2 linked regions of the Maricaulis maris MCS10 genome follow. The protein of the gene in region 1 binds, or shares a complex with, the protein of each later gene. Links are inferred from orthologs where the notes say so. Each region holds a gene or a part of one and is shown on either strand. Other genes may lie near its edges.

Evidence for each region.
Region 2: the proteins of MMAR10_RS04380 (region 1) and xseA are in contact, whole or in part, in a cryo-EM structure (PDB 8TXR), measured with the Escherichia coli proteins. The link is inferred for Maricaulis maris MCS10 from one-to-one orthologs.

The regions. Positions count from the first base shown.
Region 1 is NC_008347.1:929,462-940,689, forward strand. The notes cover bases 5,629-8,457. They hold MMAR10_RS04380 (exodeoxyribonuclease VII small subunit), read left to right. Parts: upstream 5,629-6,830; coding sequence 6,831-7,085; downstream 7,086-8,457. Other genes in these bases: MMAR10_RS04370 (histone deacetylase family protein), read left to right, coding at 5,629-6,056; MMAR10_RS04375 (histidine phosphatase family protein), read left to right, coding at 6,142-6,753; MMAR10_RS04385 (tRNA-binding protein), read left to right, coding at 7,082-7,435; MMAR10_RS04390 (polyprenyl synthetase family protein), read left to right, coding at 7,510-8,397; dxs (1-deoxy-D-xylulose-5-phosphate synthase), read left to right, coding at 8,412-8,457. In the rest of the region: lepB (signal peptidase I), read left to right, coding at 1-575; lepB (signal peptidase I), read left to right, coding at 579-1,208; MMAR10_RS04350 (SDR family oxidoreductase), read left to right, coding at 1,272-2,144; MMAR10_RS04355 (helix-turn-helix domain-containing protein), read left to right, coding at 2,206-3,384; MMAR10_RS04360 (DUF4386 domain-containing protein), read left to right, coding at 3,505-4,242; MMAR10_RS04365 (SET domain-containing protein), read left to right, coding at 4,650-5,057; more of MMAR10_RS04370, read left to right, coding at 5,124-5,628; more of dxs, read left to right, coding at 8,458-10,337; MMAR10_RS04400 (universal stress protein), read right to left, coding at 10,810-11,228. UniProt on the Escherichia coli protein: Bidirectionally degrades single-stranded DNA into large acid-insoluble oligonucleotides, which are then degraded further into small acid-soluble oligonucleotides.
Region 2 is NC_008347.1:720,275-731,601, forward strand. The notes cover bases 3,558-6,485. They hold xseA (exodeoxyribonuclease VII large subunit), read left to right. Parts: upstream 3,558-4,256; coding sequence 4,257-5,714; downstream 5,715-6,485. Other genes in these bases: purD (phosphoribosylamine--glycine ligase), read right to left, coding at 3,558-4,139; MMAR10_RS03265 (DUF2093 domain-containing protein), read left to right, coding at 5,762-5,992; MMAR10_RS03270 (M23 family metallopeptidase), read left to right, coding at 5,989-6,485. Outside these bases: MMAR10_RS03240 (hypothetical protein), read left to right, coding at 1-178; MMAR10_RS03245 (phosphotransferase), read right to left, coding at 417-1,481; MMAR10_RS03250 (metal-dependent hydrolase family protein), read right to left, coding at 1,478-2,779; more of purD, read right to left, coding at 2,862-3,557; more of MMAR10_RS03270, read left to right, coding at 6,486-6,927; MMAR10_RS03280 (lysophospholipid acyltransferase family protein), read right to left, coding at 7,503-8,423; lpxK (tetraacyldisaccharide 4'-kinase), read right to left, coding at 8,433-9,458; MMAR10_RS03290 (3-deoxy-D-manno-octulosonic acid transferase), read right to left, coding at 9,455-10,750; MMAR10_RS03295 (lysophospholipid acyltransferase family protein), read right to left, coding at 10,747-11,327. UniProt on the Escherichia coli protein: Bidirectionally degrades single-stranded DNA into large acid-insoluble oligonucleotides, which are then degraded further into small acid-soluble oligonucleotides.

The sequences.
Region 1 (11,228 bases):
CCTATGGCTATTCCGTTCACTCCCTGCCGCTGGGGATTGGCTATGTGCTGCCCGACAGCTGGAATGGCCGCATCGGCTGGTCGCAGCCGCGCCGTGGTGATGTCGTGGTCTTCCGCGACGAGAACCAGACGCCGCCGCGAAACCTCATCAAGCGCGTCACCGGTGTGGCCGGTGATGTGATCGAAGTGCGCGAAGGCCGTCTCTACATCAATGGCGAGGTCGCGCCGCGCATGCTGGAAGATATCCGCACCTATCGCGAGGACCGGACTGGCCAGCCGGTGACGGTAAGCCATTATACCGAGATCCTGCCGGGCGATCGCGATCATCCGATCTATGAGCGGACCGACGATTATCATCTGGACGATTTCGGGCCGGTCACGGTGCGTCCGGGGACTGTCTTTGTGATGGGCGACAATCGGGACGCCTCCAGCGACAGCCGCGCCTCCGGCGGGCCGGGCTTTGTGCCGCTGGAAAATGTCGTCGGCCGGGCCGAGACAGTCCTGTTCACGCTGGAAAGCTGTCGCCGCGAGCAGGGGCTTTATTGCCCGCGCGGCCGGGTCTGGGGCGGGCTGTAGGCCATGTGGCGCTGGGTTGCGGGTCTGGGTCTGATTGTTTTCGGCCTAGCCTCCAGCCTGTTCTCCAGCCTGGCCCTGTTTTCCACGCAGGCGATGAGCATGATGCCGGCCGTCGAGCCCGGACAGCGTTTCATCGTCAACAAGCTGGCCTATGGCTACAGCACGGTCAGCCTGCCGCTGGTCGGTACCCGGCTTGATCCGAACAGGCTGGTTGCCGGACCGGCGCCGCGGCGCGGTGATATCATCGTTTTCCTGGACACGACGCAGAGCCCGGCGCGGACGATTGTCAGCCGCGTCGCTGCCGTGGCGGGTGACGAAGCCGCCTATGATGGTGGGCGCCTTGTCATCAATGGCGATTATGTCCAACGCGACGCACTCGGCCCGGAGACGCTTGTCACCCGGGGCAGGCCACAACAGGTGACCCGATATCGCGAAACGCTTCCCGGTGGCATGTCACACGAGATTTTCGAGCTGGGTGATGAAGGACCGATGGATCAGACCTGGCCCGTTACCGTGCCGGAGGGCCATGTCTTCGTGCTTGGCGACAATCGGGATCAATCTCGTGACAGTCGCGCTCCGGGCGGCCCGGGCATGGTCCCGCTGGCGCGCATTCTGGGTCGTGTCAGCGACTAGTCTGGCGCCAGCTCCGGCACCGCTCTAGTCTCTTCCCAAATCACTCAATCGGGGAGAGGGCGCATGAGCCTCAAGGGAAAGACGATTTTCATCACCGGCGCTTCGCGCGGGATTGGTCTGGCCATTGGCGAGCGCTGTGCCCGTGATGGCGCCAATATCATCATCGCCGCCAAGTCCGACACGGTCGATCCGCGTCTCGAGGGCACGATCCACACTGCCGCCGCGGCGATCGAAGCAGCCGGCGGACAGGCGCTGGCGGTCAAGTGTGATATCCGTGACGAAGCCCAGGTCGAAGCGGCAGTGGAGGCCGGGGTCGAGCGCTTTGGCGGTATCGACGCCGTTATCAACAATGCCTCCGCCATCTATCCGCGGCCGACGGCTGACGTACCGATGAAGCGCTATGACCTGATGCATCAGGTCAATGGCCGCGGCACTTTCCTGACCACGCAGAAATGCCTGCCGCATCTGATGAAGGCGGAAAACCCGCACATCATCGCCCTGGCGCCGCCGCTCGACATGCGCGGCCTGTGGTTCGGACCGCACGTCGCCTATACCTCGGCGAAATACCAGATGAGCCTGTGCATCCTGGGCTGGGGCGAGGAGTTCAAGGGCAAGATCGGCGCCAATGCGATCTGGCCGCGTACTGCGGTCGCCACCGCCGCGATCTCGAACGTTTTGGCCGGCGAAGAGGCGATGAAGAGTTGCCGCAAGCCGGAAATTCTCGCTGACACCGCCTATGCCGTCCTCAACAAGCCGGCGGCGAGCTTCACCGGCAATTTCATCATCGATGACAGCTTCCTGTGGGATGAGGGCGAGCGCGATCTCGACAAGTATTCCTACGATCCGTCGATCGAGCTCCTGCCCGACTTCTTCGTGCCGGAAGAGCCGGCTGCGCCTCCGGGCGTGAAGATCATGGCGATCCCGGCGGCACACTGAGCCGGCTCGCGACAATCCCCGGTCATTGCTCCAGGCCCCGATTTGGCGCAAAACGGACGCAATGACCGACACTTTCCTCACCATGGCCTATGCCATCGCCGCCGGATCGATCGGCTTTGCGCTGGCCATCGCGCTGACCCGTGGCGGTCAGCGCGGCGACCGGTCCTTGTATTTTTGCCTGGCGCTGATCGCGCTGCTGGCACATGTGCTCGGCCAGCTGGTCATTGTCACGGGCGCCTACCGCTATGCGCCGCACCTGGTCGGGGCTGACCTTGTGTTCAAGATGGTGCTGGGCCCGGCGGTCTACTTCTTCGCCCGTGCCCTGATGTCGACGGATAAGCCGCGTTTTGGCGGCTTCGACTGGCTGGTGCTGCTCGGCCCGGTGCTGGTCCTTGTCGCGACCCTGCCCTTCGCCAGCCTGAGCGCCGAACAGAAGCTCGCCCTGGCCGACCCGGCGACCCGAAATCCCGACCACTTCCGGATCGCGCTCTACACCTGCACTGCGTCGCTGGTCATCTTCCTGGCCTTCACCGGTTGCTACCTCGTCGCCGCGCTGAGGCTGCAGGTGCGTCACAGGCGGCGCATGTTGGAAGAGTTTGCGAATGTCGAACGCAAATCCCTCGACTGGCTGCGTACCATCCTGCTGGTATTCGCCGGCGCCTGGACGTTTTTCGCCATCAAGCAGGTCCTGTGGGTCACCGGTACGTCCATCCCGGCCTTCAACATTGCCTTGGCCTTCACGGAAACCCTTGCCATCGCGGCCTTTGCCTATCTCGGTGTGCACCAGCCCGAGCTGCCCTCCGAGCGGAATACCAAGGACAGGGCGAGCACAGCCGACGCGTCAGCCAGACGCCCGATCCTGACCGAACAGCGCATGAGCCGGACGGCCGCGAAACTGGTCGGCGCGCTGGAGGCCGACAAGCTTTACGCCGACAGTGATCTGTCGCTGCGCAAGCTGTCCGACATCACGGGCGTCACCAAGAACCATATCTCCGAGACGCTATCCCAGCATCTCGGCGTCAATTTCTTTGACTTTGTGAACAGCCACCGGGCTGACGAGGCCAAGCGACTTCTGAGCGAGACCGAGCTGAATACGCTGGAAGTCGCCTTCGAGGTCGGGTTCAACTCCCGGTCGACCTTCAACGCGGCGTTCAAGAAACATGTCGGCGCACCGCCGAGCCAGTATCGGGCCGAGGTGCGCAGCGCCGGGCCGCGAGACCTGGAAAACGCCCTCCACTGACACACGTCGATGTCCGAATGGCCCCATTCGGACGACAGGCAGGCCAACCTCCCGCATCAACGGGGGGCCGGTGACCGCGCCGGCTTGGTTCACTGCTTGGTCGACGGAGACGCTCACGCCATGTCTGCAATTCAACATTCTGAACAATCAGCTCGCCGCATGGCACGGCTGGCTGGTTTGTCCTATCTCATCTACACCCTCGCAGGGCTGTACATCACCTTTGGACCGCTACCCGGGCTGAGTACGCTTCTGAGCGGCGAGGCGCCGCCCGAGCGCGACGAATTCCTGTTCCGGACCGGATTTCTGGCCGAGATGGTCATGTATATCTTCGTCGTCGTTTCTGCTGCCGCCATGTATGCCGTGCTGAGGTCGGTGAGCCAGGGCACGGCCATGGTCGGTGCTTTTTGCCGGCTGATCGAAGGCGCGATGGGCGCAACCTTCATCGTCTTCAAATATGCCGCGTTTGCGGCGGTCGTGAATCCCGATCTGAGTCCCGGCTTTTCCGGTGAGGAGCGGTCAGCGCTCGTGACGCTCCTGCGCGACGTCTACGGGTCGACGATCTATTTGCTGCTGATCCCGATGGCCGTTGGCGGTGTCCTCTACTTTGCCCTGTTTTTCCGGGCGCGCTTCATCCCGCGCTGGCTCGCGGCCTGGGGCGTTTTAACCTATTTCGTGATCGGAACGCTGGCCGGTGTGATCATCCTGTTCCCGTCCGTGAGGGAGCACGTCATGTTGTTCTTCATTCCGGGCGCCCTGTTTGAATGGGTTGTGGCGTTCTGGCTGCTCTTCGCAGGGATCAACACCCGGCACTGGTGGGGCAAGTCCTCCGGCGCCACTGAGGGTGCCACTGCTCCCTGACGGCGCCTCTGCACAGGGTGTGATGGTCGTCACACCCTGTGTAAGTCTTTGCCGCACAACACAACTTTGACATTGTATGAATCCGATTCACCATTAGCGTCGGCCTTGTCAAAACAGGACAGTGAGGGGCGGAGCAATGCGGACGCGATCAGGGGGTGGTTGGATCAGTGTGGTGGTGATAGCCGGCGTGGCCATCGGCTTCGCGATCGCCTGGATACAGGGGGGCTCGCCCTACGGTTTCTGACGGGCACCCGCGGGTCGCATTGCGGCACGAAAATCCCGCTTGCGCTTTTTCAAAATTCGCCAATATGGGAGTTGGAGCGTCGCACTCTGCGGCCGGGCTCACATGATGAGCTGCCGCTGATCCTTCGCCTGCCGTCGACGCGGCCGGCCGGAGTGACCCATTCATGCTTCTCGTGGACACCTATCTGGCTCCCAGCCCCCTGGAAGGGCTGGGCGTTTTTGCTTCTCAAACCATCCCCGCCGGCACGCTGGTCTGGGTGCTCGACCCGGCCGTCGACCTGATCCTGACCGAGGCCCAGCTGGCCGAACGGCCGCAGATCTACCGTCAGTTCATGCAGCGCTATGCCTATTTCGACCGCAGCCTGAACGGCTATCTGCTCGATGGCGATCATGCCCGCTTTCTCAATCATGCCGCCGAGCCGAATATCGATTTTCGGGCCGACGGCAATGGCGAAGCCCGCCGCGAGATCCTGCCGGGAGAGGAAATCCTGTGCGACTACAGCCAGTTCATGGAGAATGTCGTGCTCCTGCCAAGCTCGGCCCGTCCGGGCGCGGCCATTGTCGCGGCCTGAATTTGTGGGCCAGGCAGGCCGTGTCGGGACTGGCCAGCGCGGCGTGACCGCCGCACACTGGCCGCCATGAAAACCACGATCTTTGACAGTCCCGCCAGCCGTCTCCATCTCGTCCCGCCCGGTCATCCCGAGCATGTCGGCCGCTATGAGGCGGTGCGTGAGGCATTGCTGGCCCTGCCAGGCTGTGACTGGCGCGAGGCGCCGACGGCGGCGATGACCGATGTGGCCCGTTTCCATAGCGCCGCCCATGTTGATCGCGTCCTGACCGCCTGTGCCGATGCGCCGGCCGGCCAGTGGCTGGCGCTGGACCCGGACACGCTGGTCTGTGACCGCTCGGCGGCCGCCGCCCTGGGCGCTGTCGGTGCGGCTGTTGCCGCGGTCAATCAGGTGATCGCCGATGAAGGCGGCGCGGCTTTTGTGCTGGCCCGTCCGCCCGGCCACCACGCCGAGCCTGACCGGCCGATGGGCTTTTGCCTGTTCAACACCATCGCCATTGCCGCTGCCCATGCGCTGGAGGTGCATGACCTGACCTCGGTCGCCATTGTCGATATCGATGTCCATCACGGCAATGGCACGCAATGTCTGGCCGAGCGTGAGGCGCGGGTCTTTTTCGCCTCGCTGCACCAGGCGCCGCTCTATCCCGGGACGGGCGGCGAGGGCGAGACCGGTCTCAATGGCAATGTCCTCAATTGCCCGATGCCGGATGGGGTGACGGGGCAGCAATGGCGTCAGCGATTCGAGGCCGCTGTCCTTCCGGCGCTGCGCCGGGCGCGGCCGCAACTGGTTCTGGTCTCGGCCGGATTTGATGCGCATGCGGACGATCCGGTCGGTGGCTGGGGCCTGCGCAGCAATGACTATGCCTGGGCGGCCGGACAACTGGCTGGCATTGCGCGAGATTTTGGCGGCTCGCGGCTTGTTTCCGTGCTGGAGGGTGGCTACGACTGTCCGGCCCTGGGGCGATCGGCGGCGGCATTTGTCGACGCGTTGTCCCAGGCGTGAGATCCGAATTCTGCCAGGCTGCGACGGGGCGTGCCGGCTGCCGAGCTTGCCCCGCGCTGGCCCCCGCGCGTGACCGTGACATTGCATGACCGAGATCGACACCACCGGCGCCGCGCGGCGCGGCTACATCACCATCGCCCGCCACGGCCAGCCGCTCGCCAATCGCGAGGCGATGATGGACTGGCGCGGCTATGAGGACTGGTGGGACAATATCTACCAGCCGGCTCCGCTGGTTGAAGGCCAGGTCGCGCCCGAGCCGCTGAAGGACCAGGCGGTCGGCGCCCGGACGATATTCGCCTCGACACTGCGCCGGGCGATCGAGACCGCCCAGGCGGTCGCGCCGGGCCGTGAGCTGGTGATCGAGGGCGATTTTGTCGAGGCCGAATTGCCGCCGCCGCCCTGGCCCGGGCGTTTCATGGCCAAGACCTGGGGCGTGTTTGCGCGCTGTACCTGGTGGCTGGGCCAGTCGCGTGGCCGGGAAAGCCGCATCGAAGCCGACCAGCGCGCCGCCCGCGCTGTTGGCCGACTGATCGAGGCTGCCGAGAGCGGACCTGTGGTGTGCTGCGCCCATGGCTGGTTCAACCGCATGATGCGGCCCCATCTCAAGGCGGCCGGCTGGGTCTGCGTGCGCGATGGCGGGGATAGTTACTGGTCCTGGCGCCGCTATGAGTATCGCGGCGATCGGGGCGCTGACTGAACGGGCGATTGCGGCGCCGGACGGGGCTTTCTATGGTGGCCCCCCAATTCCGACCCGACCGATGACGGAGAGACAGGATGGCGTCCGAGCCGCATGCCGACATTGCGACCCTGAGCTTTGAAAATGCCCTTGCCGAGCTGGAAGGCATTGTCCGCCAGCTTGAGTCCGGCGAGGTCGAACTGGAACGCTCGATCGAGATTTATGAACGCGGCGCTGCCCTGCGGGCCTATTGCGACAGCAAGCTGAAAAGTGCCGAGCTGAAGGTCGAGAAAATTGTCCGCGGCGAGGACGGCCAGCCGGCAACGGAGCCGGCCGGGCTCGACCCGGCATGACGGATACGGCGCCCGGAACCGCGTCGATCGAGGATTTTCTCAAACTCGACATCCGGGTCGGCACCGTGGTGCGGGCTGAAGACTTCCCCGAAGCCCGCAAGCCGGCCATCCGCCTGTGGATCGATTTCGGTGGCGAGCTGGGGACGAGGAAATCCTCGGCCCAGATCACGGCTCATTATACGCCGGACGCGCTGATCGGCCGCCAGGTGCTGGCGGTGGTGAATTTTCCGCCGCGCCAGATCGGCCCGATGCGCTCTGAAGTGCTGACTCTCGGCGTTTCTGATGGCATGGGAGAGATCGTGCTGATGGCACCGGATCAGGCGGTGCCGGATGGCTCGCGCCTGCACTAGGCATGCAAGCGGGTCCGCGCTGGCAATGGCGCGACCCGGGGGACAGGACAGTCAGGGCAGGACAGGCAGGGCCAATGGAGAATTTCGAACAGCGACTCAATGAGCATGCCGACCGCGTCACGGTCGCGCTTGATGCGTTGCTGCCGCGCGCCGAGGGACCGGAAGCCCATCTCAATTCCGCCATGCGCTATGCGGCCCTGGGGCCGGGCAAGCGCCTGCGTCCCTTCCTGACCATCGAGGCCGGCCATCTTGTCCATGCCGATGAGCGCGGCGTCCTGCGGGCCGCCTGCGCGCTGGAATGCATCCATGCCTATTCGCTCATCCATGACGACCTGCCCTGCATGGATGATGACGACATGCGTCGCGGTCGCCCGACCGTCCACAAGGCCTATGACGAGGCCACTGCGGTCCTCGCCGGCGACGGTCTGCAGTCGATCGCCTATGAGATCCTCGCCCATCCCGACACCCATCAGCGCGGCAGTGTGCGGGCCCGTCTGGTCGAGCGCCTGTCTCGCGCCTCGGGTCCCTATGGCATGGTCGGCGGCCAGATGATCGATATCCGCGCCGAGACCGAGCAGTTCGACATTTCCGTGGTCACCCGCATGCATCGCATGAAGACCGGGGCGCTGATTTCCTACGCCGTCGAAGCCGCCACCATCCTCAAGGATGTTGATGATCCTGTACGCCGGGCGCTGGAAGGGTTTGCCCATGATCTCGGCTTGGCCTATCAGATCACGGATGATCTCCTGGATGCCACAGGCGATGAGGATGAGGCGGGCAAGGCGGTCGGCAAGGATGCCGGTCAAGGAAAAGCCACCTTTGTCACCATTCTGGGCATTGAGGGCGCGCGTGACCGTTCGCGGCACTTGGCCGCACAGGCCAAGGAACACCTTGATCCATTTGGTGCGCGGGCAGATGTATTGAGAGAGGCCGTCGACTTCATTCTGGCGCGGCGCTCGTGAAAGGCCGCATGTCCATGACGCCGAAAACCCCGATCCTAGACACCGTCAATTCGCCGGCAGACCTGAAAAACCTGCCGCTCGACCGGCTCAAGTCGCTGGCCGATGAAGTGCGGGCCGAAACCATTGACGCTGTCTCGGTCACCGGCGGGCATCTGGGTGCCGGTCTCGGCGTGGTCGAGCTGACCACGGCGCTCCACCACGTCTTCGACACCCCCACCGACACGCTGATCTGGGATGTCGGACACCAGTGCTATCCGCACAAGATCCTGACCGGTCGCCGCGACCGTATCCGCACCTTGCGCCAGCCCGGCGGCCTGTCCGGCTTTACCAAGCGCTCGGAAAGCGAATACGACCCGTTCGGTGCGGCCCATGCCTCGACCTCCATTTCGGCCGCGCTCGGCTTTGCCGTGGGGCGCGACCTCAAGGACGAGAACCGCAATGTGATCGCGGTCATCGGCGATGGCTCGATGTCGGCCGGCATGGCCTATGAAGCGATGAATAATGCCGGTCATATCGGTGGCCGGCTGATTGTCATCCTCAACGACAATGACATGTCCATCGCCCCGCCGGTCGGCGCGATGAGCCATTATTTCGCCCGCCTGGTCTCCTCGCAGCGCTACCGCTCCATCCGCAAGCTCGGCAAGGGTGTCGCCAAGGCGCTTCGGGTCGAAGAAGCGGCACGCCGGGCCGAGGAATACATGCGCGGAATGGCCATGGGCGGCACGCTGTTTGAGGAGATGGGCTTTCGCTATGTCGGCCCGATCGACGGCCATGATCTCGACCAGCTGGTCCCGGTCCTGCGCAATGTGCGCGATGGCGATAACGGCCCGGTCCTGATCCATGTCGTGACCCAGAAGGGCAAGGGCTATGCGCCCGCCGAGGCGTCCGACGACAAGTATCATGGCGTCGCCAAATTCAACGTCATCACCGGCGAGCAGCAAAAGTCCAAGGCCGCCGCACCGTCCTACACCAAGGTCTTCGCCCAGCAGCTGATCCGTGAAGCCGAGGCCGACAGCCGCGTTGTCGGCGTCACCGCGGCCATGCCGGGCGGTACCGGGCTGGACCTGTTCGGGGAACGCTTCCCGGACCGCATGTTTGATGTCGGCATTGCCGAACAGCACGCCGTCACCTTCGCCGCCGGCCTTGCTGCCGATGGCATGAAGCCCTTCGCGGCGATCTATTCGACCTTCCTGCAGCGCGGCTATGACCAGGTCGTGCATGATGTGGCGATCCAGAAACTGCCCGTCCGCTTTGCCATCGACCGGGCCGGTCTGGTCGGTGCCGATGGTGCCACCCATGCCGGCAGTTTCGATATCGGCTATCTTGGCGCCTTGCCGGGCATGGTGCTGATGGCCGCTGCCGACGAGCTGGAATTGTCGCGCATGGTCAAGACTGCCGCCCTGATCGATGACGGCCCGTCCGCCTTCCGCTATCCGCGCGGCAATGGCACCGGCATTGAAATTCCCGACCAGATCGAGCCGCTGGAGATCGGCAAGGGCCGTATCGTCCGCGAGGGCTCGCGCATCGCCATCCTGTCGCTCGGCACCCGCCTCGAGGAAAGCCTCAAGGCCGCCGACGCGCTGGCCGCCCAGGGTTTCTCGACCACCGTCGCCGATGCCCGCTTCGCCAAGCCGCTGGACGAGGATCTCATTCTGCGCCTGGCGCGCGAGCATGAAGTCCTGATCACGGTGGAAGAGGGCGCGGTCGGCGGTTTCGGCGCCTTCGTCCTGCACATGCTGGCCGACAAGGGCGCCCTTGATCGCGGCCTGCGCATCCGCACCCTGACCCTGCCGGACGTCTTCCAGGACCAGGAAGCCCCGTTCGACATGTACGAAACCGCCGGCCTCAACGCCCGCCACATCGCCGCCAAGGCACTGGAAGCCATGGGCAAGGATGATGCGGCTGCGGAACGTGTCGCGGCGGCGTTGATTGCGGGTTAGGGGCGACCAGCCCGTGGCTTCGTGCGCCTCGCGCAGATCAGCCAATCCAGTGTTGTCATCCCGGATGGACGCCCCGCGAAGGCGGGGCGAAAGTCCGGGACCAATATGTTGCCATCAGTGAGGTCCCCGTCTTGCGTCCGGCCTTCGCCGGACATCCAACGGGGATGACAAGCGCTGTGTGCCCGGCACGATTTCAAAGGTCCTCGCCCAGACAAGGCGCGGGGGACCGCGAAGCGGCGGAGTGGGTGACGGGCCGTCAGTGACGGAACGCTGGCGCGTTTCACCCCTTCCGGCCCTTCGGGCCACCTTCCCCATCAAGTGGAAGGACCTGTTTCCGGCGATGAGCGCGGCCTCACACCCAGCTTCTCCCCTTCCGGGGAGAAGTGGCCCGCAGGGCCGATGAGGGGCGGCGCGTCAGCGCCATCCAAATCTCTTTCTTGCGCCGCGGCGCCGCACCCCTACCGGAACAGCATCACCGGAACAGCATCACCGGGATGTGGCAATTGCGGATCATGTCGGTGGTGGTGGAGCCGATGACCAGGTTGCGCATGCGCGAATGGCCGTAGGCGCCCATGACCAGGAGCGAGATGGCTTCGTCCTCGACATAATCGACAATCACCTTGTCGGGATCGCCGGCGCGAATGGCGGTGGTGACGGTGTGGCCGGCCGCGCGCAGGTCCTCGGCGGCGGATTCCAGGGCGTCGATGCGAGTGGTGTCGTCCTTGCCGACCGTCAGCAGGTGCAGCGGGATGCCCTTGAAAAGCTGGCCGCCGGCAATGTGGCTGACGGCTTTGCGTGCACTCGCACCGCCGTCAAAGGCAATCAGCGCCCGTGTCACCGGGGCGTATTTGCGCGAGGCGACCATGACCGGCTTGTGGGCGGCGCGGACAA
Region 2 (11,327 bases), 210 kb from region 1 along the record:
GGCGCTGTGGCGAAGCTGGGAGCAGTCGAGTCGCGCGATCGGCTTGGGACTTCTGGGCCTGTCGCTATTTGCGGAGCGTGGTATTATCAGCCCGGCCAGCCTGTTGCTCGGTGCCGGATTTCTGGTCGCGAGCTGGGTTTGTGCGTTTTATCTCGGGCACCTGGAGGAGGCTTCATGATCGGCGAAATTGAAATCAATCTCTGGCCGCTGACCCTGTTCTTCGGATTCATGGTCACGATGATTGTGCTCGCAGCTATCGCGGAAGAGAAGCGTCGCCGCAAACGGAGCGACTGAGCTCAGCTTCTCGCGCCAGTGGGGTGCAGTTGTTTTCCTTGGTCGTCTGCTTTTATTTGGGCAGTCACGAAAGGGGCAGGACATGTATCAGGCGCCCCGTTCGATTCTCATCTCGCCGGCCCTCACGCCCCCGCCTGTTTCGCGAACCCCCAGGCGGCTTCGGCCATCGGTTCAACGGCGGCACCCATTTCGGCGGCGCGTGAGTTCGAGGCATTGCCCTGCAGGGAGCGCGCATAGACGCCTTGGATGATCGAGGTCAGGCGGAAGATGTTGTAGGCGAAGTAGAAATCCAGCGCCGGGATGCCTGAGCGATTGGTGCGCTCGCAGTAGGCCTGCGTGTATTGCTCGATGTCGGGAATGCCCAGAGACGCAATGTCGACGCCAAGCAGCCCGTTGCGGATTTCCGGCGGCATCACCCAGCCCATCAGCTGATAGGTGAAATCAGCCAGCGGATCGCCCAGCGTCGAGAGTTCCCAGTCCAGCACCGCGATGACGCGCGGTTCGGTCGGATGGAAGACCATGTTGTCGAGCCGGTAATCGCCATGCACGACGCTGGTGCGCTCCTGATCCGGTGCGGCGGTCGGCAGCCACTCGATGAGGCGGTCCATCGCCGGGACAGTGGTGGTCTCGGCGGCGCGGTATTGCTTGGTCCAGCGGCCGATCTGGCGCTCGAAATAATTACCCGGCTTGCCGTAATCGCCCAGGCCTGCGGCTTCAAAATCGATGCCGTGCAGATGGGCCAGCGTGGCATTGGACGCGTCATAGATGGCGCCGCGCTCGGTCTTGTCGAGATCGGGCAGGAGCGGATCCCAGAAGATCCGGCCCTCGACGAAGTCCATGATGTAGAACTCCGTCCCGATCACCTCGCGTTCCATGCATAGCCCGTGCATGACCGGAGCCGGGAAACCGGCGCCGCCAAGCGCCTTCATGACCCGGAATTCGCGATCAACGGCGTGGGCGGATGGCAACAGCTTGCCCGGGGGCTTGCGCCGCAGGACATAGGCCTTGCCCGGCGTCACCAGCTTGTAGGTCGGGTTGGACTGCCCGCCCTTGAACTGTTCCACCGTCAAGGGCCCCTGGAAGTCTGCGACATGGGCGGTCATCCATTCGGCCAGCACGCCTTCATCGAAGGCGAGAGCGTCGGCTACCGGCTTGGTGCCGGAGAAGCTGTCGTCGATATCACTCATGGGTTCAGATAGACCTCGCCGCCCTTCATCACGAAATCCATGTCGCGCAGCTCGGAGATGTTCTCAAGCGGATTGCCGTCGACCGCGATGATGTCGGCCAGCTTGCCCGCTTCGATCGTACCGATATCGCCGTCCATCTGGACATGACGCGAGGCGTTGATGGTAGCCGTAACGATGGCTTCCATCGGCGTCAGCCCGGCTTCGACCAGCAGTTCGAACTCACGGGCGTTGACGCCGTGCCGGGAGACGCCGCTATCGGTTCCGAAAGCAATCATCACGCCGCCCTCATGCGCGCGGCGGGCCATTTCCAGCATCAGTGGCCCGACTTCGCGCGACTTGGCGCGCTGGTTGTCGGTCATGAAATCAACTGTCTCAGCCATTTCGGCGACGGTGACGCCGGCCAGCACGGTCGGGACCAGATAGGCGCCATTGCGGCGCATCAGGCGGATGCTCTCGCGATCAAGATAAGTGCCGTGCTCGATCGAGTCGCCACCCGCTTCCAGGAAAGAGTTGATGCCGGTCACGCCGTGTGCGTGCGCGGTGACGCGGCGGCCCATCATGTGGGCGGCTTCGACAATGGCGCTGAGTTCGTCATCGAAGAATTGTTGCTCGACACCGGCTGCCGTGTCGGACAGGACGCCGCCGGTTGCGGTGATCTTGATCACATCGGCGCCGCCGCGGATCAGGGTGCGGACAGCCTCGCGGCACTGGGCCTCGCCATTACAGGCGGTTTCGCTGGCGAATGTGTGCAGCACGTCGAGCGAGAAGCCGTTGACGTCGGCATGGCCGCCGGTCGGCGTGACGGCTGATCCGGCAATGCGCATGCGCGGGCCGGGGATGTCGCCATCATTGATCGCATCGCGCAGCGCCAGCGAGGCTTCGAAACTGCCGCCGACATCCTGAACAGTGGTGAAGCCGGCCCGAAGCGTGGTGCCGGCATTGACGGCGCCATCAAAGGCGAGGTCCGAAGGGGACATGGTGAAGGTGTTGAAGCGCCGGCCCGGGCCGAGTTCAGACTGCAGGTGGACATGGCTGTCGATGAAGCCGGGCATCACATAATCATCGCTCAGGTCGATGATGGTGGCCCCGTCCGGCGTGACATAACCCGATTCAATCCCTTCAACCCGCTCGCCGCGGATCAGGATGGATTGTTCCATCAACGGGTCTTCGCCGGGCACGGCGAGCAGCCAGCCGGCATGGATGACGGTCAGCGCGTCCTCCGCATCCTGGGCCAGGGCGCTCGGCGCAAATGTCGTGGTGGCGATCAGGGCGATCGCGCTCATGGCTGTTTTCAGCATCCGGTCTGCCTCCCCGCAAACAAGTGTTGGCGGAGTAGAAGACGCCGGGTGCCGGGATGTCAAACGACGCGCGCGGTTGGCACTAGTGGGTCTTCAGGGCCCGCCAGGCGATGTCTCGGCGGCAGAAGCCGCCGGGCCAGTTGATCTGGTCGACAGCGGCATAGGCGCGATCGACGGCATAGTGCAGCGTCTCGCCACTGGCCGTGACATTGAGGACGCGGCCACCGGTGGCGGTGTGCTGTCCGGCCGCATTGCGACCCGTGCCGGCCTCGAACACGACCACGCCTTCCATCAGGTTGGCGGCATCGACGCCCTCGATCAGGCTGCCCTTCTCATAGCTGTCCGGATAGCCATTGGCGGCCATGACGACCGTGATCGCCGGTTCCGCCGTCCAGCTGAGCGGCGGCATGTCGGCGAGATGACCGGTCGCAGTCGCTTCAAGATAGGGAAGGAGGTCATCCTCGATCCGCATCATCAGGACCTGGCATTCCGGGTCCCCGAAACGGATATTGAACTCGACAACGCGGGGGCCGTCTGCATTCACCATCAGCCCGGCAAACAGCACACCCTGGAAAGGCGATCCTTCGGCGGCAAGGCCGCGGGCGACCGGTTCGATGATGGTCTTCATCGCGGTTTCGATCAGCTCGGGCTTGGCGATCGGGGCCGGGGAATAGGCACCCATGCCGCCGGTATTGGGGCCGGTATCGCCTTCGCCGACGCGTTTGTGGTCCTGGGCCGCGCCGCAATAGAGTACATCCTCGCCGTCGCACAGGGCGAAGATCGAGACTTCCTCCCCGTCCATGAATTCCTCGATCACCAGGGTCCTCGAAGCATCGCCGAACTTGCCCGAGAGGAAGGCGTCGATCTCGGCCTCAGCCTCGGCCCGGTCTGACACGATGACCACACCCTTGCCGGCGGCGAGACCGTCAGCCTTGAGCACATAGGGCGGCTGGAACTGGTCGAGAAAGGCTTTCGCCTCGCCGGCATTCGAAAACGTGCCATAGCGGGCGGACGGCACATTGTGACGGGCGTAAAAATCCTTGGCGAAGGCCTTGGAAGCCTCCAACCGGGCTGCCAGCTTGGACGGTCCGAATGTGGCGATTCCGACCTGGCGCAAGCGATCCGCCAGCCCGTCGCACAATGGCACTTCCGGTCCGACAATGACCAGATCAACCGCCTCTGCGCGCGCCAGATCAACCAGGCCGTCGAGGTCGGACACGGGGATTGTGTGACAGGTCGCCAGCTCGCTGATGGCGGCGCTGCCGGGAGCCGCCAGGATTGTGGAGACCAACGGGCTTTGGGCGATTTTCCACACCAGGGCATGTTCGCGCCCGCCAGATCCGACAACCAGAACCTTCATGTGACCCTCTATGCAGCCAATTGCGCCAATCCAAGGCCTTGCCTAACGCAATCGCCCGGCATTCGCGAGTCCGTCGGGCCGTTGCGGTGGCGTTGAAACCATTTTACCAGAGTTGCCATGAACACGCCCGCAGGAAACATCCACGAATTCACCGTTTCCGAGCTTGCCGGCTCGCTCAAGCGAACCGTCGAGGACGCCTTCGGTCATGTCCGCCTGCGCGGCGAGCTGGGCCGGGTCGTGGTGGCCAAGTCCGGCCATGTCTATTTCGACATCAAGGACGACAAGGCGGTGATCGCCTCGATCGCCTGGAAAGGGACAGCCCAGCGCTTCCGCTTCCGTCCCGAAGAAGGGCTGGAAGTGGTCATAGAGGGGCGGCTCTCGACCTATCCGGGCCGCTCGCAATACCAGCTTATCGTCGAGAGCATGGAGCCGGCGGGTGCCGGCGCGCTGATGGCGTTGCTGGAAGAGCGCAAGCGGACACTCGCCGCCGAAGGCCTGTTCGAGACCAGCCGCAAGCAGGCGCTGCCCTTCCTGCCGCGGACCATCGGCGTCGTGACCTCGCCGACCGGGGCGGTGATCCGGGACATCCTGCATCGCCTGCAGGACCGCTTTCCCTGCCATGTCCTGTTGTGGCCGGTGCTGGTGCAAGGTGACAGCGCCGCCGCCCAGATCGCCGAGGCCATTCGCGGTTTCAACGCCCTGCCCGCCGGCGGCAAAGTGCCGCGACCCGACGTGCTGATCGTCGCCCGCGGCGGTGGCTCGATCGAGGATTTGTGGGCTTTCAACGAGGAGGTGGTCGTCCGCGCCGCCGCCGACAGCACCATCCCGCTGATCTCGGCGGTTGGTCACGAGACCGACACCACGCTGATCGATTTCGCCTCGGACCGCCGCGCGCCGACCCCGACCGGTGCGGCGGAAATGGCGGTGCCGGTAAGGGCCGAGCTAAAGGCCTCGCTGGACCAGCTGGGCGGTCGCCTCGTGGCCGGCCTGTCTCGTCATATCGAGCGGCGCCGTACCGAGTTGCGCTCGGCGGCGCGGGCCCTGCCGCGTCCGGCGGCGCTGATGGAGCTCAAGCGGCAGCGTTTCGACATGATCGCCGACAAGCTCGACCCGGCCTTGCTCAATCACGCCGCCGAGAAGCGCGGTCGCCTGTTGGTGCTCGCCGCAGGGCTGAAGCCGGCGGCGCTATCACGTGACCTGCGCCAGAAGCGCACCTTGCTGGACGAGCGCGCAGCGCGCCTGGGTCCGGCTGCAGAGCGCCTGCGCCGGGACCGTCAGCGCGATCTGGACAATTGGTCAGCGCGGCTGGAGGCCCTGTCGCACCAGTCGGTTCTCAAACGCGGCTTCGTGCTGGTCCGGGACCGGGCCGGCAAGCTGGTGCGGTCCGGAGGCTCGCTGATGGAGGGGGCGGGTATCGACCTGGTCTTCGCCGATGGCGAACGCGCGGCGCGGATCGAGGGCGAGCGTGGCTCGCGCAAACGGCCTCCCGAGACACCCGATCTGCCGAAGAAGACCAAGCCGAAACCCAAACCCCGCAGCAAGCCCGAGGCGGCCGGCCAGGGCCGGCTTTTCTGACACACGCCACCCTCCCGCTGGCCGGCAAACACTGCTAGAGAAGACCCATGAGTGATTTCAGTTTCGACAAAGAATTCCAGGGCGAAGCCATTCTTGAATATGGTGATAGCGACTTCATCATATTGAAGGCGGGCGCTTTCGTGCGTTGTGCCGTCACCAATGACCCGATCCAGCTTGATCAGCTGCGCTATTGGAATGTCGATGAGCAGGAAGCCTACAAGGATGTTCTGGTCGCCAAGCAACGCTGGATCGAACTGAATTCGGAGCCGGGAAAATGATCAGCCTCGCCGTCGCCCTTGCCCTGCAATCCACGACGGCCCTGGTCGATGACGCTGCCGATCCGATCGGTGACCTGATCGCCCAAGCCTCGCCTGAGGCGCGGGACGTGGAAATAACCCATGTCGGCCCTTTTGCAAGTGCTGACAATGTCGGGTGTACCGGGCGCCGCGAAGAAGGCGCATTGTTGGTCTGCTTCTACCCTCCGCGCACGGAACTAAGGCTCGGCGAGGTTTCTGCGGTGGCAGATCGCGATGGGTTAGCCCTGCTGGGGATACCGCGCAGAGCGCCGGCAAGTTTGACCCTCACTATCGACGTTTCGGCGATCGACCACGATAACCTCCTTGGTATCGGGGGCAGCGAAGTCTGGGACATCACCCAGCGCGAATACAATCTCCAGCAGGTCAATGGCGTGCCCCAGGCGACCGTGACACCGGATGCATCCACGCTGCCGCGGCGCCAGCGCGAATACGCGCAAAAGCAGGCCGCTTTCAACTCGGTCTGGGACGGGCAGGGTTTCCTGGGCGGGTTCATCCATCCCGCCGAAGGCATCACGACCGGCGTCTATGGCTCCGCCCGGGTTTACAATAATGGCCATGAAGGCAGCCCGCACTGGGGTCTGGACTGGGCCAATGAGGTCGGCACGCCGATTTATGCGCCCGCAGGCGGTCTGGTGACGCTGGCCGAGCCGGACATGTATTACGAGGGCGGCCTGATCTTCATCGATCACGGCCATGGCCTGGTCTCGGCCTTCCTGCACCTGTCCGGTGTCGAAGTCTCAGAAGGCGATATGGTCGAGCAGGGCCAGCTGATCGGCGCCATGGGTGCGGGCGGCCGGGCGACCGGCTCGCATCTCGACTGGCGGGTTAAGCTGCGCAACCAGTTCTATGTCGATCCGCAAAGCCTGCTGGATCTGGATCTGAGCGAGTTGCGCTAGGCTCTCAGTCGGGGCTTGAAGTGACCTGAGCGCCGCGCGCGCAATCAGCCATAAACCGCTTGTCAGCCAGCAGGCCGTATCCGCTTCTTCAGCTCAAGGGTGAAACCGCGAAGCGGCGGCTGCGCCGCCCTTGACCTGAAGAAGCGGATACGGCGATCTCTCGGCAAGTGGTTTGTGGACGAGTTTGCGCCGATTGCGCGCGGACGTCGAGGAGCAGTGGTGGCGTGTGGGTCACCATCTATTCCGTGTTCCCGTTTATTTACGGCCAGATCGGGCAGCCACGACGATCAACTGGTACAACACGAGAACAATGAATGCTCCACCGATAACCCAAGGCACAGCGCTGGTTGGGATTCCCAAAAATCGTCTAAGGAAAATGGCGCCCAGCGCGACCGTCAGGTACAACGCAATAGAAAAGCCGAAGCGGTTCAGGAACCTCGAATAGAAATCTAACATAAGCAAACTTCCAATTCTCATTGGATAATTGGGCTCAAGCCCCTTTTTTTGACTAGCCAAAGCTGGTCAGCCGTCCGCGGCTATATTGCGACAAGATCCGAAAAGCCTCAGAGCCTCGCTCAGCCCTTGTACACCGATTTCGCCCAGCGCCGGTGAACCCAGAACCATTGTTCCGGCGCCTGGCGGATTTCGCTTTCCACCCAGTCATTGATCCGCGTCACCGTCTCGACGATGGCGGCGGTCTTGTCGGGATTGGTGGAAATCTCGATCGGGTCATGGACCTCGACGCGGAAGCGGGCGCCGCCCATGCGTCGGATCGATAGTGGCAAGAGCGGGCAGCCATGGCGCATGGCGAGGCGTGTCGGGCCGGGCGCGGTCATCGAGGGCAGGCCGAAGAAGGGCGCTTCGATGCCATCATTCATCTTCTGGTCGTTCATCAGGGCCACGGCCTCACCGGCCTTCAGGGCCTGCATGAGCGCCTTGGCGCCATCGCCGCCCTTGGCGGTCAGAGTCTTGACGCCATAGCCGACCCGCATGTCGGTGATGCGGCGGTCGATCAGCGGGTTGTTGGCCGGACGATAGGTGATGTGGCAGGGCAGGCCGGTCTGGCTGATCGCGGCGGCACCGATCTCCCAGTTGGAATGGTGCATCGAGATGATCACGGCCGGCTTGCCGGCATCGCGCAGGGCCTCGAACTTCTCGCGGCCGATGAATTCGACCCGCTCATTGAACTCAGGCCCGGAAAAGACGCCCAGATGCGGCATCTCGCCGGCCAGGCGCCCGAAATTTTCCCACATGCCGCCCAGCAGACGTTCGATCTCGGGTGCGGCGGCTTCGGGGAAGCAGCGTTGCATGTTGATGCGGGCGACCTTGTGCACCGGCATCAGCGGGCCGAGCTTGCGCAGCAATGCGCCGGCCGCGTCGGAGGCCTTGTCGATGCCCTTGATCTTGTACCAGCCGGCATAGGCATCCCAGGCGGCGGCTTCAAATCGCCAGCTGATCCGGGTCAGGGCTGAGGCATTGCGGGTGGCATCTATCATGGTCCGGATTTAACCAGCCTCGCCGCCCGCGTCCATGTCGGCATCCATGACGTCGCGCAACAGGCCGTCCAGCGCGCCCGGATTGGCGAACACGGCGCGGACCGGCCAGGCGGTGACACGGGCCTGGATATCGACGGGCAGGCGGACCCAGTCTTTCTCGGTCGTGATCAATTGCGCGTCATGGGCAGCGGCCAGCGCGTCGAGATGGCGCAAATCACCTGCGTTGAAGGCGTGATGGTCGCCATAGACCGCAACCTCGCCGATATCGCCCCCGGCAGCCCTCAGAGCATCGAAGAACTTTTCCGGCCGGCCGATCCCGGCAAAGGCGACCAGCTTGCCAGCCGGTGGCGGCGCCAGCGGTTCCAGCCAGGCGTGGAAGACCGGGATGGAAAGATCGCTCAGGCCGAGCCCGGTCCAGTCCGGCTCGGTGGCGGCATCGGGCATCATCACGATCACCGCATCGGCGCGGGCAAGGCCGGTCGCGACCGGCTCGCGCAGCGGGCCTGCGGGGACAATCGTGCCCGGACCCCAGCCGGTCAGCCCGTCGACGACGACGATCGAGCAATCCTTGGCCAGGTCCGGGTTTTGATGACCATCATCCATCAGCACCAGATCAACACCGCCTGCCGCCTCGATGGCGCGACCACCGGCTGCGCGGTCGCGGGCGATCCAGGCCTGTCCGGTACGGGCGAGCAGCAGCGGCTCATCGCCGACGGTGGAAGCATCATGTGTGGCGGGGTCGATGCGCAGGGGGCCGGCTTCGCGGCCGCCATAGCCACGCGACAGCGATGCGGCCGTCAGATCCATCTCTGCGAGGCGTTGCATCAGGGTCTGGGTGACCGGGGTCTTGCCGGTGCCGCCGACCGTGAGATTGCCCACGCACACGACCTTGGGGCCGATACGGACGGGCGTCGCCTTGCGGATGCGGCGGGCGACGGCCCAGGCATGAATCCACCCCAACGGCGCCAGCAGGGCCCGGGCGAGGGCGCCCGATCCGCGGCCGCCATCGGTGCGCCAGAAAGCCGGTTCCTTCATGCCTCGCGCTCCGGGCCCTCGGCCAGATCCAGCAGGACGGAGAGGGCCGAAAGCGTAGTGTCCAGCGCACCGCCCGATGCTTCGCTGATAGCCCGCTCTGCCGCGGCGCGCCCGGGTGCCTTGGCCTGCCAGACCTGCTCGACGGCGGCAGACAGGGATTGAGAATCGCTCACTTCGATCATGGCCGAGTGGCGGCGATAGGCGCCATAGATATCGTCAAAACTGTCGACATGCGGACCGGTGATCACACAGGCCCCGGCCAGGCTGGCCTCGATCGGATTGTGGCCGCCAATATTGGCCTTCAGGCTGCCGGCAATCAGCGCTGCAGGGGACAGCGCGAACCAGAGTGACATCTCACCCAGCGTATCAGCGAGCCAGACCGTGTCGGCGCCATCCGGCACTTCACCGGCTGACCGGCGGGCCACTTTGAAGCCGCGCTGCCGGGCCATCGCCGCGAGCTCCTTGCCGCGTTCGGGATGTCGCGGCGCCAGTATCAGCAGCGCGCCGGGATGGGTCTTGTGCAACAGGGCATGGGCGGCCAGCACTGTGCCTTCCTCGCCGTCATGCGTTGAGGCCGCAAGCCAGACCGGCCGTCCGGCGAGTGCAATCTTCAGGGAGGACAGCTCGCGGGCGTCGGGGGCGGGGGGGCGTGCCTCCAGCTTCAGATTGCCGGCCAGCACGATCTCGCGACCGGTCAGGTCTTCCAGTCCGTCGCGGGTGCGGATGTCGGCTGCCCCGATCCAGGCAAAGGCTTCCAGCAGTCGGCGGACAGCGTCGCCGCGTTTGCGCCAGCGGGTCAGCGAGGCAGTGTTCATGCGCGCATTGACCAGGGCCATCGGAATGTCGCGATTGCGGGCCTCGATCAGCAGGTTGGGCCAGAGTTCCGACTCGGCAAAGACGCCGATATCCGGGCGCCAGTGATCAAGGAAGCGGCGGACCGCGCCCGGAGTATCGACAGGCACGTATTGGTGCTTGGCTTGCGGCGGCAGGCGTTTGGCCATCAGGTCTGCCGAGGTGACGGTGCCGGTGGTGACCAGGAATTCCAGCTCCGGATCGCGGGCTGCCAGCTGGTCGATCAGCGTTGCCAGTACGAGACTTTCGCCGACGCTGGCGCCATGCAGCCAGATCAGCCGGCCCTCGGGCCGCTGGATTTCGGGCCGGCCAAGACGTTCATGGCGACGGTCAGGGTCTTCCTTGCCGGCGCGGGCGCGGCGCGCCAGGACAAGCGGCAGGATCGGGGAGGCGAGCCCGGTCAGGACGCGATAGAGGGCGAGCGAGGCCGGCAGGCTCACGCGGTCGCTCCCGCCTTGCCGGGCGCGCGCCCCGTACCCGGGCGGCGTTTGGCGTCAGGCTCGATGGTGTCGCCGGCAACGGCTTCGTCGGCTTCGCGGCTGAGGTCGTTGAGCTGGGTTTCGAGATTCAGGCGGGCCGCTTCGAGGTCGGCGGGGCTGGCATCCCTGGCGACATGGATCGGCTCACCCCAGATGATGACGCCACGGGTGAAGAAGTGTGGCAGGCAATGATGGTCCCAGGCCTTGCGCAGGATGGTCTTGCGGTGGGTCGACCAGGTGAAGGGCAGGATCGGCACGCCGGTATCGCGGGCCATGCGGACGGCACCGAAACCGGCCCGCATGCGGGGGCCGCGCGGTCCGTCCGGTGTCACCGCACCGCAACCGCCGGCATTGAGATGATTGACCATGGCGCGGTAGGCCGCCTCGCCGCCCTTGGCCGCGCCGGGCTTGTCGGGATTGCGCGAGGAACCGCGCACCACACCGACCTTGTACCAGCGCGCCAGCCGTGACCCGATCTCGCCCTCGCGTGAGCGGGAAGCCAGGGCGACCATGCGGTCCTTCTGCCTGGCCCAGCCAT